Regions from separate parts of the Pseudodesulfovibrio sp. lm2024 genome, predicted to be linked through region 2. Evidence: predicted binding sites of a transcription regulator. Region 2 holds the regulator's gene; the other holds the start of a gene.
The links. Region 2 encodes sigma-54, which starts transcription at its own class of promoters, with help from an activator protein. Its sites were predicted from a motif close to CTGGCACGGNNNNTGCTT; they were not measured.
Positions count from the first base shown of each region.

Region 1 (7,549 bases), 1.3 Mb from region 2:
CCCGTTCGCATTGCTTTTTTCCCTGTGCTACTTCCGCTCGAATTGGATTGCAAAAACCGGACGCAAGTTGGCTGTACTATACGGTCGGCACCCGGAACTTGATAACGAGGTGCGCGTCATGGATTTTGTATCCAAGACGGGTGTCGGGATTAAGCAATTGATCATTATTCTGTTTGTGGCGGGGCTGACGGGGCACAATATGATGCGTTACACTTGGGTATACGTCGTCTATTTAACCACCGTCGGAAGCTGGATAGTGCATAAATACATAAGCATGAGGCCGGTGGAAGCCGAAGCCTCCGAAGCCGAGCAGGATTGACGGGGCCGGGCTCGAAACGGTTCACGAGGCTTTCGGAACTTGGTTCCGTGGAGATTGACCGGCCTTTTGCCTCGCAAGCGGGACCCTAAGCCGCAAGGCATGTGCTCGTTGCCGAAAAGGCAGGGGCAGTCTGCCCCGATACACCAATTGAAACGGTCCTGTCGCCAGACGGGAAGAGGCGAAACAAGCCTCATGCCGGCAGGTGCCCTGTGAGCGAAACAGGATGTCTTTTGAAACCGTCCGGGGAACTCGGCGGCGCGATATCGCTATTGCCCGGATTCACTGCGTTTTCAAGCCGAGCATTGTGCTGAAGTGGGCGTTGGACAAGAAATATCTTGTCCATGGATGCATCCCTGTTCATATATCGCTTTTTCCGCATGTTATTATTTGTTCAAACGGCTTCGCACATCACGTATTTTTATTGTAAAACGGATGTGTGCGGGTAGCCAATCGTACCCGAATCTGGCAGTATGTTTTCAGACGCCCACGGGGTGTTTGCGGTGCGGTGCCGTCATTGTGAACACTGCATCCGCGCGGCAATGTGCAATCCGATACATTGAGACAGGAGGAAGGCCGTGGCTGAGCAGGTGAGCCGCGAAGAGCGAGTCAAGGCTATCGAAAAGCGGAGGACGATCCGCATCAGGCGATCGTCCCTGACCAAGAACAAGCTGGACGATATCGACAAGCCCGCCATCAAGATCGCCGAGACTCTGGACGAGTACCGGCAGGCGTTCAATATCGTCTACAAGGAATACGACCTGGTGGGGTACATCACCAAGCCCCATCCGGCGCAACTCCACTACGGCATCCACAGCCTGCTGCCCACCACCTGCGTCTTCACTTTCAAGAGCTACAAGGACGTCATCTCCACCCTGACACAGGTGGAGGATTCCGAGCTCTTCGGCCTGCCCATGGATTCGCTGTACAAGCCGGAGATCGACGAACTGCGCGCCCAGGGCCGCAAGGTCGCGGAGATCTGCGCCCTGGCCACCCCCAGCGAAGGGCGTTGGCACAACCTGCTCATGTTCCTGGGCAAAGCGTATTTTCAGTATGCCCTTGAGGCGAAGGTCAACGACATCCTGATCATGGTCAATCCCAAGCACGTCACCTTCTACAAGGCCATCTTCATGTTCGAGGAGTTCGCCGAGGAGCGGTTCTACGCTCCGGTGGGCGCGCCGGCCGTGGGGTTGCGCATCAATTACGACATTTTTTGGGAAAAGTTGGAAGAGACGTTCAGGGACCAGGAGTTCGAGACCGATCTGTATACCTTCTTCCGGCGCATCCACAACGCCGGGGTCGACAAGTACATGAAATTCAGCGGCGCGCGGAACATCCCCCTGGATTACGACGCGGCGCGGTATTTCTTCCAGGTCCGCCCCGAGATCCTGGACAGCCTCGACAGCGAGCAACTGCAGTACGTCGAGACGTTGTACCACAAGGCCCTGTACAGCGCGGAAGACATCCAGATGAGATACCCGGTGACGGTGTAGCCATGGCCGACACGGATCAGGCAGCCGCTCTGAGGGCCATAGCCGAACAGTGGGGGCTCGGGGACATTTACGCCTACAACGAAGAGGCGTTTTCCCGAACCATCGGCTTCCTGGACGCCGCGGACATGGACCGGCTCATCAACGCGCGGGTGGCCGTGCCCGGCCTGGGCGGCGTGGGCGGCGTGCACGTCGTCACCCTGGCCCGCCTGGGGGTCGGCAAATTCCACCTGTCCGACATGGACTCCTTCGAGCCCGCCAACATGAACCGCCAGTTCGGGGCGCGGGTCCAGCATTTCGGCAAGTCCAAGCTCGACGTCATGGCCGGGGAGGCGCTCTCGGTCAATCCCTACATCGAGGTCGCCAAGTTCCCCGAAGGGCTGAACGCGGACAACGTGGACGCGTTCCTCAAGGACGTGGATGTGGTTGTGGACGGCCTGGACTTTTTCGTCTTCGACGTCCGGCGCATGCTTTTCAACCGCGCCAAGGAACTGGGCATCCCGGTCATCACCGCCGGGCCGCTGGGCTTCAGTTCGGCCCTGCTGGTCTTCACGCCGGGCGGCATGTCGTTCGACGAGTATTTCGACATCACGGACAACATGGAGGAGACCCGCAAATACCTTCATTTCGCCATGGGGCTTGCGCCCAAGGCCTCCCACGCCCGGTACATGGACTCCTCGGTGGTCGATTTCGACCTGGGCAAGGGCCCGTCCACGATCATCGGCTGCCAGATGTGTTCGGCCCTGGCCGCCACCGAGGTGGTGCGGCTGCTGCTCGGGCGCAAGGGCGTCCATCCGGCCCCGTATTACATCCAGTTCGATCCTTATCTGCGGAAGGTCTGCCGGGGCAGGCTGCGCAAGGGCAACAAGTCCTGCGGCCAGCGGCTCAAGGCCTGGCTCTTCGAAAACGTGATGCTCAAGCGGGCCAAGCGCGTGGGCTGCGAGCCCGTGGCCGCGCCCAAGCTGCCCGCCGAGGGGGAGAGTCTGCGGCCGGTGTACGACTACCTGCTCAAGGCGGGCGTCCAGGCGCCGTCCGGCGACAACGTCCAGCCGTGGCGTTTCAAGGCCGGGGACCATGGCGTGGAAGTGCGCATGGACCTTGCGGCCGATGATTCCTTTTTCAATGTGGGCAACCTGGCCACGGCCATCGCCTCGGGCGCGGCCGTGGAGAACATCGCCATCGCGGCAAAAGCCTGCGGATTGACGCCGACCGTCGCCCTCGGCCCGACCCCCGACAGTCCCGACCTGGCTGCCGCCATCGAACTTACGCGGGCCGGGACCCCGCGCGAGGACATCCTGGTGGACGCCCTCTGGCGGCGGCATACCAACCGCAAACCGTACCGCAAGCGGCAGATCCCGGCCGGGATATTCAACCGTCTCGCCGTGGTGGGGGCAGAAGCGGGCGGCAATCTCGATTGGATCAACACGCCGGAGCGGCTGAACAAGCTGGCCGACGCCATTTTTCTTGCCGACCGCATCCGCATGGAGCGCCGGGACCTGCATGAGCACCTGGTCAAGATGGTCCGGTTCACGCCCGAGGCGGCCAAAGAGACCCGCGACGGCCTGCCGCTCAAGAACCTGGAGGCGGGGTTGGGGGGCGAATTGTTCCTCAAGGCGACCAAGTCCTGGAAGACCATGCGGGTGGCCAATGTCTTCGGCGCGAGCCGGGTGGGCGCGTCCATCGCCGCCAAGGGCATCCGCCATAGCGGCGGGGCCGGTCTCCTGGTCGTGCCCGGCACCGGCATCGCGGACTTCCTCCGGGGCGGCCGCGCCCTGCAGCGGGTCTGGCTGACCCTGACCCATTACAATCTGCGTATGCAGCCCATGACCGCGGTCACGCTCTTCCGGTTGCGCTGGCTGCTGGAAGGGCCCGAGGCCTTTTCCGCCAGGCATCGGGAGATGCTCGGCACGGTCTGGGCCAGCCTGGCCGAACTCTTCCCCAAGGCCTGGGCCCAGGGGCCGGTCATGCTCTTCCGGGCCGGATTCGGCAAGCCCATCCACTTCGGCACCTACCGCCGTCCCGTGGAATCCTTCCGTATCTAGCCGGGGATTCCGGCACCGTTCTTCCGCTGCGGCCGGGGCGTTTTCGCCTTGGCCGCTCATGTTTTTTAGCGTGCGCTCGTGTCCTTTCATGCATAAAACGCTTGGCCCGGTTCTCGTTACACGCAATATCGGCGTGGTGGGCGGCCATTCAGGTAGGTGCCGTTGATGTCGGATATAGAAACACTCGCCGTGTGGGCGCGGGCAAGGGGAAGCAGGGCAGAGGCGCTGGACGTGAAAGCGGCGGCCTGTCAGGCCGCCAAAAGTATGAAGCGGGTGCGGCTTTCGCCACACCCGCTTGATACCGTATCGGGGGTTGTAAGACTTACTGCTTACTTCCTGAACTTCCTGCGGAAGCCGACCAGGCCGAGCAGGCCGAAGCCGAGGATCAGGAAGGTGGACGGTTCCGGAGTGGCCACCAGGGTGATGTCGCCACCGGTGGTGACGGTAGCAGTGAAGCCGTCGGCGCCGAAATCCGGGTTCGGCGGGTTAATGTTGGGGTTCAGGTTGTTGTAGAGGTCAAAGGTGAAGAAAGTGGACAGCCAGGGGTAGTCGCCAGCCAGTTCCGGGTAATCCGCCTTGTCGAACCAAATCAGCCCATTGGCGAGAACCGTCGTAAGGATCTTGATGCCCAGGTCGGTCTGACCAGCCAGGGCCGCGCCGCCATTGTTCTCACTGGTGGAATCGCCCAGCCCCCAAGACAGGGACATCTTGGCAAGCGCGGTCGATCCGGCAAGGTCATTGCTGTTGCCGAAGTACATGGTGATGTCACCGCTCTGGTACTGGTAGTTGAAGCTCCCATCGGGAGCCACGTTAGTGATGATACCCTTAAGATTGTCCGAGGCGAAGAAGAGTTCGTTCCCGCCGCCCCAATTGGGATTGTTGTAGTAGACGCCGTTGCCGTCGGTATAACCGACGGTGTAGAGGAGAGAATTGACGCTGAAGGGATCGCCAGCGTCAAGCTGACCGTTACCGCCGTAGCTCTGGTCGATCAAGCCCTGTCCATAGACACTGAGCTGGTCGATGTCGGAGATAGTGCTTCCACCGTAGGCGGAGAGATCCAGCGTCCATCCGTAGATGTTGGCGGCCTGGGCCATGGCGGGCATGGCGAGCACGGCCAGCGCCAGTGCAAAATACATAAACAACTTCTTCATAACGGGCCCCTTTTGGTATTAGGTTCAAAGTTGCCCTGTTTGTTGCAGTAGACGTGCCAAACTATAACTATTTGAATTCGCGTTATTTTGCATCGAAAGAGCTGGGCGGAAGGGGGAATGTGTTAAGGGTTCCGACAGGTTTTTGGGGTGGTTTTTACAGTTTTTCGGCCTACCAGAACCGCCAGTTCTGAGTGGTTAAAACGTAGGCGGCCAACAGGCCGTTGGTCACCGCGTGGCTGAGGACGCACTGGATCAGGCTTGCCGTTTTCCGGTAGATGGCGTTGTACGCCAGGCCCGCCAGGATGCCGGCGAGGTAGAGCTGATGCTCCAGGCCGAACAGCACGGCCGTGGCCGTAAAGGTGAACAGGGTGAAGGTTCCGGCACGGACCGCCATGAAGTTCCGGTCGATCAGGTAGCGGACCAGGAAGGAGCGCCAGAACAGCTCCTCCATGATCGGCACGACAAGGACCGCGCCCGCCACCCGCGCGAATATGAGCGCATACGCCCAGCCCGGCGCGGCCTGGGTGGGATCGTACGGGGTCAGTTCGCCCTGAACGGCCCACGGCAGGTCCAGGTTGATCCACAGGATGAAGACGGCGACACCGGTGACGACGCTGAGGGCGGTGGGTCTCGCCTGGCGCAGCGAGCCCCAGTCCAGGTCGGTGTAGGATTTCCTGAACGCCGCAAGCGCGGCGCAGACCAGGGCGATCTTGACCGGATACAGGCCGAGGATGAAGGCCGGGGACAATGGTTCGTTCCCGAGCAGGCTCGGGATCTCCAGTACGGCCACGAAGGCCATGTACAGGCCGAAGGGAATGACCCGCGCCAGCAGGTCGTAATTGCTCTGTTTCATTTTTATTAGTCGGTTGCGCCGGCCCCTACCTGGTTTCTGACCAGGCCGGAGTTTTCGCTGGTGAGGATGAAGACGTCTCCGGTCAGCCCGGTGACCAGGCCGTCCTGGTCGTCCAGGGCTATGATCGCCTCGAGGACCTTTGTGTCGGCCTTTTCCTGCGGCAGGTCGAGGGTCACGGTCTTGGGGCCGGTCATGCTGCCGACCCGTTCGATCCTGCCCTTGAAACGGAGGCTGCCGAAGGCCTCCGAGGTGAAGTACGCCTCCTGGCCCGGTTCGAGGAGGGCGGCGTACTTCTCGTTGATCTCGGCCCGGATCTGGTAGCGGCTGATGTCCGCCACGGTCAGCACCGGGCACTCGAAAAATATGGACACGTTTTCGCCGGGCTGGCGGTGCACGCGCAGGACCCTGCCGTCCACCGGGCTTCTGAGTCGGGTCTTCTCCAGCTGGGATTGCATGTCCACGGCCCGCTGCACGGCCGCTTCGTATTGCGCCCAGGCCGCGGCGATGTCTTCCTTGCGCGAGAAGTTCTTCATCACCAGATAGCGCTGGCGGGCCTCTTCATACTCCTTTTCGGCCACCAGGTATTCGGTCTCGGTGCGGTCCACCTCTTCCTTGGCGATGAGGTTCTGGGCGAGCAGCTCCTTGCGCCGTTTCATCTCCACGCGGGCGTTCTCCATGACCGACTTGGTCCGCTGGACCACGGACAGGGTCTCGGTCTTTTCCTCCTGTCGCGCTCCGGCCATGAGTTTGTCGTATTGCGCCTTCAGGGCCTGGGCATCGGACCGGGCCGCTTCGAGCCGGGCCGCGTATTCGTCGTTCCTGAGCCGGGCCACCACCTGTCCCTGCTTCACCGCGTCGCCTTCCTTGACCGGGACCTGGTCCAGCAGGCCGCTGATCTCGAAGGCCAGGCGGCGGTTCTGGGAGACGGGCTCCACCTTGCCGAATCCGGCCACCCAGGGGGACTGCCTGTCGATCTCCGGCATCTGTCCGAAGGTCTCGGTCCGCCGGTCCGTGGCGGGCAGATAGTCGTCGAGCCATTGCGGGTACCGCCAATGGACGAACATGGCCGCTCCCAGGATGATGACGATGATGGCGATAACGGTTTTCATGCTTCTATCCGCCGGCGGTAGGCGTGGTTGCGTTCGGGGCCAGGGCGCCGTCCTCGATGGTCAGCATCCGGTCCGCGTAGCCGATGGTGCGCGGGTCATGGGTGACCATGACCACGCAATGGTTCCGCTCATGAGCCAGTCCGGTCATGAGTTCCACTATCATTTTTCCGTTGGCGGAATCCAGCGCGGCGGTGGGTTCGTCCGCCAGGATGATGCTCGGCCGTCCGGCCAGGGCGCGGGCGATGGCCAGCCGCTGCTTCTGGCCGCCGCTCATGGTCTCGGGCATGGAGTCGGCCTTGGCTTCCAGCCCCACGGATTCCAGGGCGGCCAGCGCGCGCTTGCGGGCCTCCGCGCCCGTGATGCCCCGCAGGTGCAGGGCCACGAGGATGTTGTCCGCCACGGACAGAGTCGGAAAGAGGTTGTACTCCTGGAAAATGAATCCCAGGTGCTCGAGACGGAGTTGACCAAGCTTGCGGTCGCTCAGCCCGGTGGCCTCGATCCCGTCGATGGCCAGGGTCCCCGCGTCGGGCCGCAGGATGCACCCCATGATGGAGAGCAGGGTGGTCTTGCCGCTGCCGGACGGGCCCA
Region 1 covers NZ_CP195092.1:3,346,866-3,354,414, reverse strand. The annotation lists gene ACR42D_RS15655 (O-antigen ligase family protein) at 1-319, shown strand, start outside; gene ACR42D_RS15650 (N-acyl amino acid synthase FeeM domain-containing protein) at 895-1,809, shown strand; gene ACR42D_RS15645 (ThiF family adenylyltransferase) at 1,812-3,848, shown strand; gene ACR42D_RS15640 (PEP-CTERM sorting domain-containing protein) at 4,178-4,999, opposite strand; gene ACR42D_RS15635 (CAAX prenyl protease-related protein) at 5,169-5,852, opposite strand; gene ACR42D_RS15630 (HlyD family secretion protein) at 5,858-6,961, opposite strand; gene ACR42D_RS15625 (ABC transporter ATP-binding protein) at 6,966-7,549, opposite strand, start outside.
Region 1: a site for sigma-54 is predicted at 5,042-5,059, ahead of ACR42D_RS15640 (PEP-CTERM sorting domain-containing protein). Genes of this name have one in related genera too.

Region 2 (7,549 bases):
GCGGCGGGCGTCGGCGCAACTGGAAAAGAGGATGATGGAGTCGTGCTCGCCGGGTACGGAGAAGAGCCTGGACACGGTCGCCGAGACCTCTTCCACGGTGACAAACGAGCTCTTCACGGCCTGGGGAATGGCCAGGGACATGATCTCCTGCTGGAGGATGTCGTGGGCCAGTTCGTCGTTGGCCACCACAACGTTCTTGGCCCCGGTGTACGGCAGCCACGTCTCGATGATCTGGCCGTGAATCAAGCGGTTGTCGATACGAACGAGAGTCACGGCATCATACCTATTTCTTTGCTTTTTTGCGCAGCATCGCCCCGGCAACCTTGATCCCCTGCTGGCCCGCGTTCATGACCTTGTCGGCCAGTTCGGGCAGCGCCATGGACCGGGCCTGGAGGGCCGCCACGACCATGGGGAGGTTGACGCCGGTGATGACTTCAAGATTTTCCGACTTCATGAGGGAGAGGGACATGGTTGTGGGGGAACCGCCGAACAGGTCGGTCAGAGCCAGGACGCCCTTGCCCTGCTCCAGGGAATGGATGGCCTTGCGCACACCTTCCAGGGTTTCGTCCACCCCTCTGTTCACGTCCACGCCCACGGCCAGGCAGTTTTCCTGCGGGCCCATGACCGTTTCCGCGGCCTGGAGCAGGGTCTCCCCGAAGGTCCCGTGGGTGACCAGCACCACGCCGATCACGCCGTCCTTTTTGTCAGTCTTTGCAGCCATGTCTAACCGAGTTCCATGTGTCGATGTTCGATCGAGGCAGCATACCCTTTTTCCTTCAGGGTTGCCAGTACCGACTCGGCCACGGAAACCGAACGATGGCGGCCGCCGGTACAACCAAGGGCCAGGGTGATCCTGTAGCGCCCTTCGTCTGCGTAAAGCGGTAAAATATAGAGCAGAAAGTCATGAAACCGTTTGATGAACCCTTGGCCCGTGGGATTGCCCAGGACATAGTCGGCCACCGCCTTGTCCAGGCCGGACATGGGGCGCAGGGACTTGTCGAAATAGGGGTTGGGCAGAAAACGGAGGTCAAAGACCAGGTCGGCCTCGGACGGCACGCCGTACTTGAAGCCGAAGGTGATGATGTGCACCCGCATGCCCATGCTCACGTCTTCCAGGGACGACCACTTGGTCTGGATGACCCGGCGCAGGTCGTGGATGGAATAATCCGTGGTGTCCAGGACCAGGACCGCCCCGAGGCGCACCGGCTCCAGGAGCTTCTTTTCCATCTCCAAGGCCTGCTCCAGGCCGAGGTTGCGGCTCTCCAGCGGATGCGGACGGCGGGTGGTGGCGTAGCGCCGGACCAGCTCCGCCATCTTGGCCTCGAGAAACAGGACCTGCGGAGTGATGCCGAGTTGGGCGAATCCCTCCTGGGCCTTGCTCCAGCCGTCCACGAACTCGAACTGGCGCAGGTCCATGCCCAGTGCCAGGCCGCGGTATTTGGTGTCGAAGGAGAGGATGAGGTCGGCCAGCTTGGCCGACATCTCGGACGGGAGCCCGTCGATGCAGAAGAATCCGAGGTCTTCGAAGACCTTGAGCGCGGTGCTCTTGCCCGAGCCGGAGAGTCCGGTGACGATCACCACCGGGAAAGGGTTGGTCGAGGTCAACGGAATTCGTCCATTCGGTTACACGCTTTTGAGCAGGGTCCAGAGACCCTCGAGGTCATCGGCCGACAGGAACGCCTTGCGGAATTCCTCGTCCTTGAGGAGACGGGAAATCTGGGCCAGGACGCGCAGGTGCATGCCCGCCACCTGTTCCGGGGCGAGCACCAGAAAAAAGATGGTGCACGGGCTGTGGTCCAGCGCCTCGAACTCCACGCCTTTGCGGCTGCGGCCCACGACCACGATGACCTTTTCCAGGTCCTCGAGCTTGCCGTGGGGGATGGCGATGCCGTCCCCGATGCCGGTGGAGCCGAGCCGTTCACGATCGAGAAGGACACGGACCGCATGGTCCGTGTCCATCTCTGGATATTGTACGCCCAGGGGGGCGACGAGTTCATTCAATACGTCCGACTTGGTCTCGGACTCGAGTTCGGGAAGGATCAGTTCCTTCGCCAGGTAATCACTGAGTTTCATGCTTAGTTTCCGGGGTCGATGAGGCCGTAATCGCCGTTCTTTCTCTTGTATATCACGTTGACGCCGTCAGTCTCCGCGTTGAGGAAGACCAGGAATTCGTTGTCACGGGCATCCAGCTGCATGGCGGCCTCGTCCACGGACATGGGCTTGGGCTCGTATGCGTCGGTGCCGACGATGGTGGGCGCTGAACCGGGAGCGATGTCCTCGTAGGACAGGTAGTTCATCTGCACCATTTTATTGGGACGCGCCTGTCTGGGGCGGTTCTTCATCTTTTCGCGCATCTTGCGCAGCTGGGCTTCCAGCTTGTCCAGGACCATGTCGATGGTGGAGTACATGTCCTCCGAATCTTCATAGGCCGAGATATGTATGCGATCCGAGTTCAGGATCACGTCCGCCTTGTGACGGAACTTGTCGACCAGCAGGTTGACCTGGAGATCGGCCTCCGCATCGGAAACGTATTTCGCTACCTTTTCAAAACGCTTTTCCGCGTAACCCTTGAGGTGATCGGAAGGCTCGAAGTTCTTGAAAGTGAAGCTGATGTTCATACGCTGCCTCCTGGTTGAGAGTGCTTCAAGCAGACTTTAGAAGTACTGCTTTCGTTTTGAAGACGAAGGAATGCCCATGGCCGAGCGGTATTTGGCGACTGTACGCCGGGCGATGTTCACTTCCAGCTTCTCCTGGAGGATCTCGCCGATTCTCTCGTCGCTGAGCGGTTTCTTCGTGTCTTCGTCTGCGATCATTTGCTTGATGAGCGCCTTGACGCTCTCCGAACCCACCTGGGACCCGTCGTTCAGGTCCAGGGCCGAGTTGAAGAAGAACTTCAGCTCGAATATGCCGTGAGGCGTCGAAACATACTTGTTGGTCGTAATCCGGCTCACGGTGGATTCGTGCATCTCGATGTCTTCCGCCACCTCCTTGAGGATGAGGGGTTTGAGCTTTGTCACGCCCTCCTCGAAGAATGCCCGTTGGAAGCCGACAATGCTCTCAACTACTTTATACAAGGTTCGCTGCCGCTGGTACAGACTTTTCATCAACCATGCGGCGGAACGCATCTTTTCCTGAAAATATTCCTTCTCCTTGTCGGCCGCGCCCTTCATGGAATCCATGTAGAACGTGTTCATCTGCAGCCTCGGCATGCCGTCCTCGTTGAGGATGATGACGAAGTCTTCGCCGTACTTGTAGACGAACACGTCCGGGCTGACGTAGTGCGGCTCGGTGCTGGAGAAATTGGCGCCGGGCATGGGATCGAGCGTCTGCATCAGGTCGAGATACGACTTGAGCTCATCCATGGTGATCTTGAACTTGCGCGCCAGGGGCTTGTAGCGGTTCTTCTCCAGATCCTCCAGGTGATCGGTGACCAGGGAGACCAGGATAGGATCGTCGTACCCGAGGACCTCCATCTGGACCAGCAGACATTCCTGCGGGGTGCGGGCGCCCACGCCGACCGGGTCCAGGTGCTGGATACGGTGCAGGACGGACTCGATCTCCTCCTCGGAGGCCTGAACCATGGCGGCCAGCTCTTCCAGGGTGGCCTGCAGGTAGCCGTTGGCGTCGAGATTGCCGAGGATGACGTCGCCGATGGCCAGTTCGTGCTCGGTGAAGTTGGACAGGCGCATCTGCCAGTTCAGGTGCCCTTCCAGCGAAGGCTTGGAAGCCAGGCGGGCCTCGAAGGACATGCCCTCTTCGGGCATCTCCATGTCGCGGGACAAAGCCTGCTTGGAAGTGGAGGAAAACTCGCCCAGGTAGTTCTCCCAGTCTGCGTTGCGGACCAGTTCCTCTTCGGCCTGGGATTCGGTCAGGACTTCCGCCTTGTCCGGGACCTCGGTATCGGTCTCGGTCTCATCGAGGAAAGGATTCTCCAACAATTCCTGCTGCACCGTCTCCAGCAGTTCAAGCCGCGACAATTGCAGCAGCTTGATGGCCTGCTGCAACTGGGGCGTCATGACCAGTTGCTGTGAGAGCTTGAGCTGTTGCCGAAGTTCCAATCCCATGATTCACTGCCTGCTTGAGGTTGTGTTTATCGGTTGCCGGATACAGAAATTTTTTTTCGGCCACCTGACATTTTTTCCGATTCAATTATGCCACAGTGAATTAAAGGATGCAACACAATTGTGTTAACACCCTGTATCTATTGATAATTCTGCGTGCATATAATGATATGAAAAAAGTGTACCAACCTTTGGGTACGGTGTAAATCGGGAAAGAGGAAAAAAAGACGGGAACAGGGATTAAAGCCGGAAATCCTCGCCCAGGTAGATCTGCCGGGCGCGACTGGATTTGACTATCTCGGACGGGGCCCCTTCCAGGATGACCGTCCCCTCGTAGACCAGGTAGGCCCGGTCGCAGATATTGAGCGTCTCCCGGACATTGTGGTCCGAGATGAGGATGCCGATGTCCATGGACTTGAGCACGGAGATGATCTCCTGGATATCGATAACCGCGATGGGATCGATACCCGCGAACGGTTCGTCCAGGAGGATGAACTGCGGGTCGAGGATGAGCGCCCGGGCGATCTCCAGCCTGCGTCGCTCGCCGCCGGACAGGAACATGGACGCCTGGTCCGCCAGCTTGGTGATGGTGAACATCTCCATGAGTTCGTCCGCCCTGGCCCGTTGCTGCCGCGAGGTCATGGAGGTCTGCTCCAGGATGATCTCCAGGTTCTGGCGCACGGTCAGCTTCTTGAAGATGGAACTTTCCTGGGGCAGGTAGCTCACCCCCAGGCGGGCCCGCTCGTGCAGGGGCTTGTCCGTGAGCACCTGGCCGCCCAGGGAAACCACCCCGGTATTGGGCTGGACGATGCCCACAAGCATGTAGAACGTGGTCGTCTTGCCCGCGCCGTTGGGGCCGAGCAGGCCGACCACCTCGCGGGCGTCGAGCTTGATGTTGATACCGTGTACGACCTCTTTCTGGCCGTACCGCTTGGACAAATTGGTAGCGCGAAGACCCTCGGCCATCTATTGCACCTTCAGGTTGCCGGGGGTCATGAACACCGCCTTGACGCGCTGCTTGCCGCCGATGACCTCGGACCGGTCGTCCTTGATGTGGAAGTTGATGACCTCGCCGGTCAGGGAGTTGGGGCCGTCCTGGAGCTTGGGATCGCGCTCCATCTTGAGCAGCTGCGGACCCACCATGTAGGTCAGCAGGCCGCAGGTCCCCTCGGTGGTCCCCTTCTTGGCCCGCACGTTGCCCTCGGCCACGATGCGGTCTACGCTGTCGGCGGAGAATTTCTTGTCCGTGCTGGATGCGAGATAGGCCGAAAGCCTGTCGGCCCACAAGGTCAACTCGCCGTGGATGGCGACCACGTGGCCCACGAAGGAGATGACCTTGCCGGTCTCGTCATAGGTCATGCGGTCGGAGGTGATCTTCACCGGCAGACGGCTCGGGTCCACGCCCACCGGGATGGGCGCGGGCGGTACCGCTGCCACCGGGGCCTTGACCTCACCCTCGCCGGAATCCTTCTTGGGGGCCGGTGCGGGCACAGGCGCGGGAGCGTGCTCGGCCTTCTCGACCTTGACAACCTTGAGGTACTTGGCGTTGGCGTAACCCACGGCCTTGGCCTGGTCGCGGTCCTTCTCGCCCAGCTCGAAAACGGCCAGCCAGCCGTTCTGGGGGAAGTCGGTCCGCACCCGCTGCCCCTTGGTCAGGGTGACCACGTGCTCGGCCCCGGGCCTGGGCGCCTTGCGCACGTTCAGGTTGACCGTGGCCTCGCGTACTTCGCCCCAGTCCTGGGCCATGGCCCGGGCCGGAACCAGCAGCAGGGCCAGCATCAGCAGCATTCCCGTCAGGCGAACCGTTTTCAGCAACGTCTTATTCCTTGTTTTCATTCAAAGGACTCCTTCCCAGCCCTTCGGGGGCCAGCAGCGCTTCCACGCCACCGGCGGCCACCATCTGTCTCGTGACCAGGTCGATCTCCAGGGCCTTGGCCTGGACGGTCATGTCCGGACGGCGTACGGTGACGCCGCCTTTGAGATATACCTTACCTATTGCGCCGACATAATCAAGGTACTGTGCGTCCAGGGCCATGTCGCCGAACCGGCCGCTGACCCCGTCGTACAACGACAGGTTGTCGTTCGCCTGATCCACCTCGCCCCGGTCGGCCTGGACATAGACCTCCTGGCGGTCGTCGCCGAAGTAGGCGGTCAGCTGGGGAAAATCCACGGCGATGATGCCGAGCTCCTGGTTGTACTTGGCGCTCTTGGCCAGCAGCTTCCAGTTCATGCTGCCCTCCTTGCCCTGGACCAGTTCGATGTCCTCGGCCGAGACGTCGGCGTCGGCGAACATGTCCTTGCGGGAGACGGGCGCCTGCTCGGCGGTATCCTGGTCCTCCAGGATGGGGTCGGAGAAAAAGAGCGCGTTGACGCCCAGACCGAGAAGCAGCCCCAAGGCGAAAATGACGAACAGAACCAGAGCCGGGCGCCCTCTCATCTAGTCCACCCAACGGCTCAGGGCCTGTTCCTTGAGCCCACGAGCCTCGAGGATGAACGAAATGGCCTCGCGAACCGCGCCCTGCCCGCCATGGCGGGTGGACATCCAGTCTGCGGCCTCGATCACCTCGGGCACCGCGTTGGGCACGCACAGGGCCAGTCCGGCCCGGCCCATGACGGCCAGGTCGATCCAGTCGTCGCCCATGTAGGCGGCCTCTTCCGGGGCGACCCCGACATCTTCGCACATCTTCTCGAACAGGGGGAGCTTGCGGTGACGGCCCGCGTAGTAGTGCTTGATGCCCAACTCGCTGACGCGCTTCTCCACCGGCTTCTGGTCCAAGCCGGTGATGACCCCGATCTCCAGGCCCACGGCCTGGGCCAGCTTGATGCCGAGGCCGTCCTGCACGCTGAACCGCTTCATCAGGATACCGTCGTCACCGTAATACAGCCCGCCGTCGGTGAGCACGCCGTCCACGTCGAGCACCAGCAATTTGATATTCCGCGCCAGGGCGGTCGCGTCAGCCACGGTTGATCTCCCACAGGGCCAACAGCCTCTTCAGCAGGGTTTCGACCTCGGCCAGGGGCAGGGAATTGGGGCCGTCGCACAGCGCCTTGTCCGGGTCCGGATGGACCTCCATGAACACGCCGTCCGCGCCAGCGGCCACAGCGGCCGAGGCCAGCACCGGGACGTATTCGCGCTGCCCGCCCGAAGCGCCGCCCAGCCCGCCGGGCAGCTGCACCGAATGGGTGGCGTCCATGATCACCGGGACGCCGAAGGCCCGCATCTGCGGGATGGAGCGCATGTCCACCACCAGGTTGTTGTAGCCGTAGGTGGAACCGCGCTCGGTCAGCCAGACCTGGTCGTTGCCCGCCGCGCGGAGCTTGTCGACCACATTCCTCATGTCCCAGGGGGCCAGGAACTGCCCCTTCTTGACGTTGACCACCCTGCCCGTCTCGGCGGCGGCCACCAACAGATCGGTCTGGCGGCAGAGGAAGGCCGGAATCTGCAGGACGTCCGCCACCTCGGCCACGGGCGCGGCCTGTTCCGGGTG
Region 2 covers NZ_CP195092.1:2,021,537-2,029,085, forward strand. The annotation lists gene ACR42D_RS09420 (PTS sugar transporter subunit IIB) at 1-273, opposite strand, end outside; gene ACR42D_RS09425 (PTS sugar transporter subunit IIA) at 284-721, opposite strand; gene rapZ (RNase adapter RapZ) at 724-1,605, opposite strand; gene ACR42D_RS09435 (PTS sugar transporter subunit IIA) at 1,624-2,073, opposite strand; gene hpf (ribosome hibernation-promoting factor, HPF/YfiA family) at 2,076-2,618, opposite strand; gene rpoN (RNA polymerase factor sigma-54) at 2,655-4,064, opposite strand; gene lptB (LPS export ABC transporter ATP-binding protein) at 4,302-5,027, opposite strand; gene ACR42D_RS09455 (LptA/OstA family protein) at 5,028-5,897, opposite strand; gene lptC (LPS export ABC transporter periplasmic protein LptC) at 5,881-6,498, opposite strand; gene ACR42D_RS09465 (KdsC family phosphatase) at 6,499-7,023, opposite strand; gene kdsA (3-deoxy-8-phosphooctulonate synthase) at 7,016-7,549, opposite strand, start outside.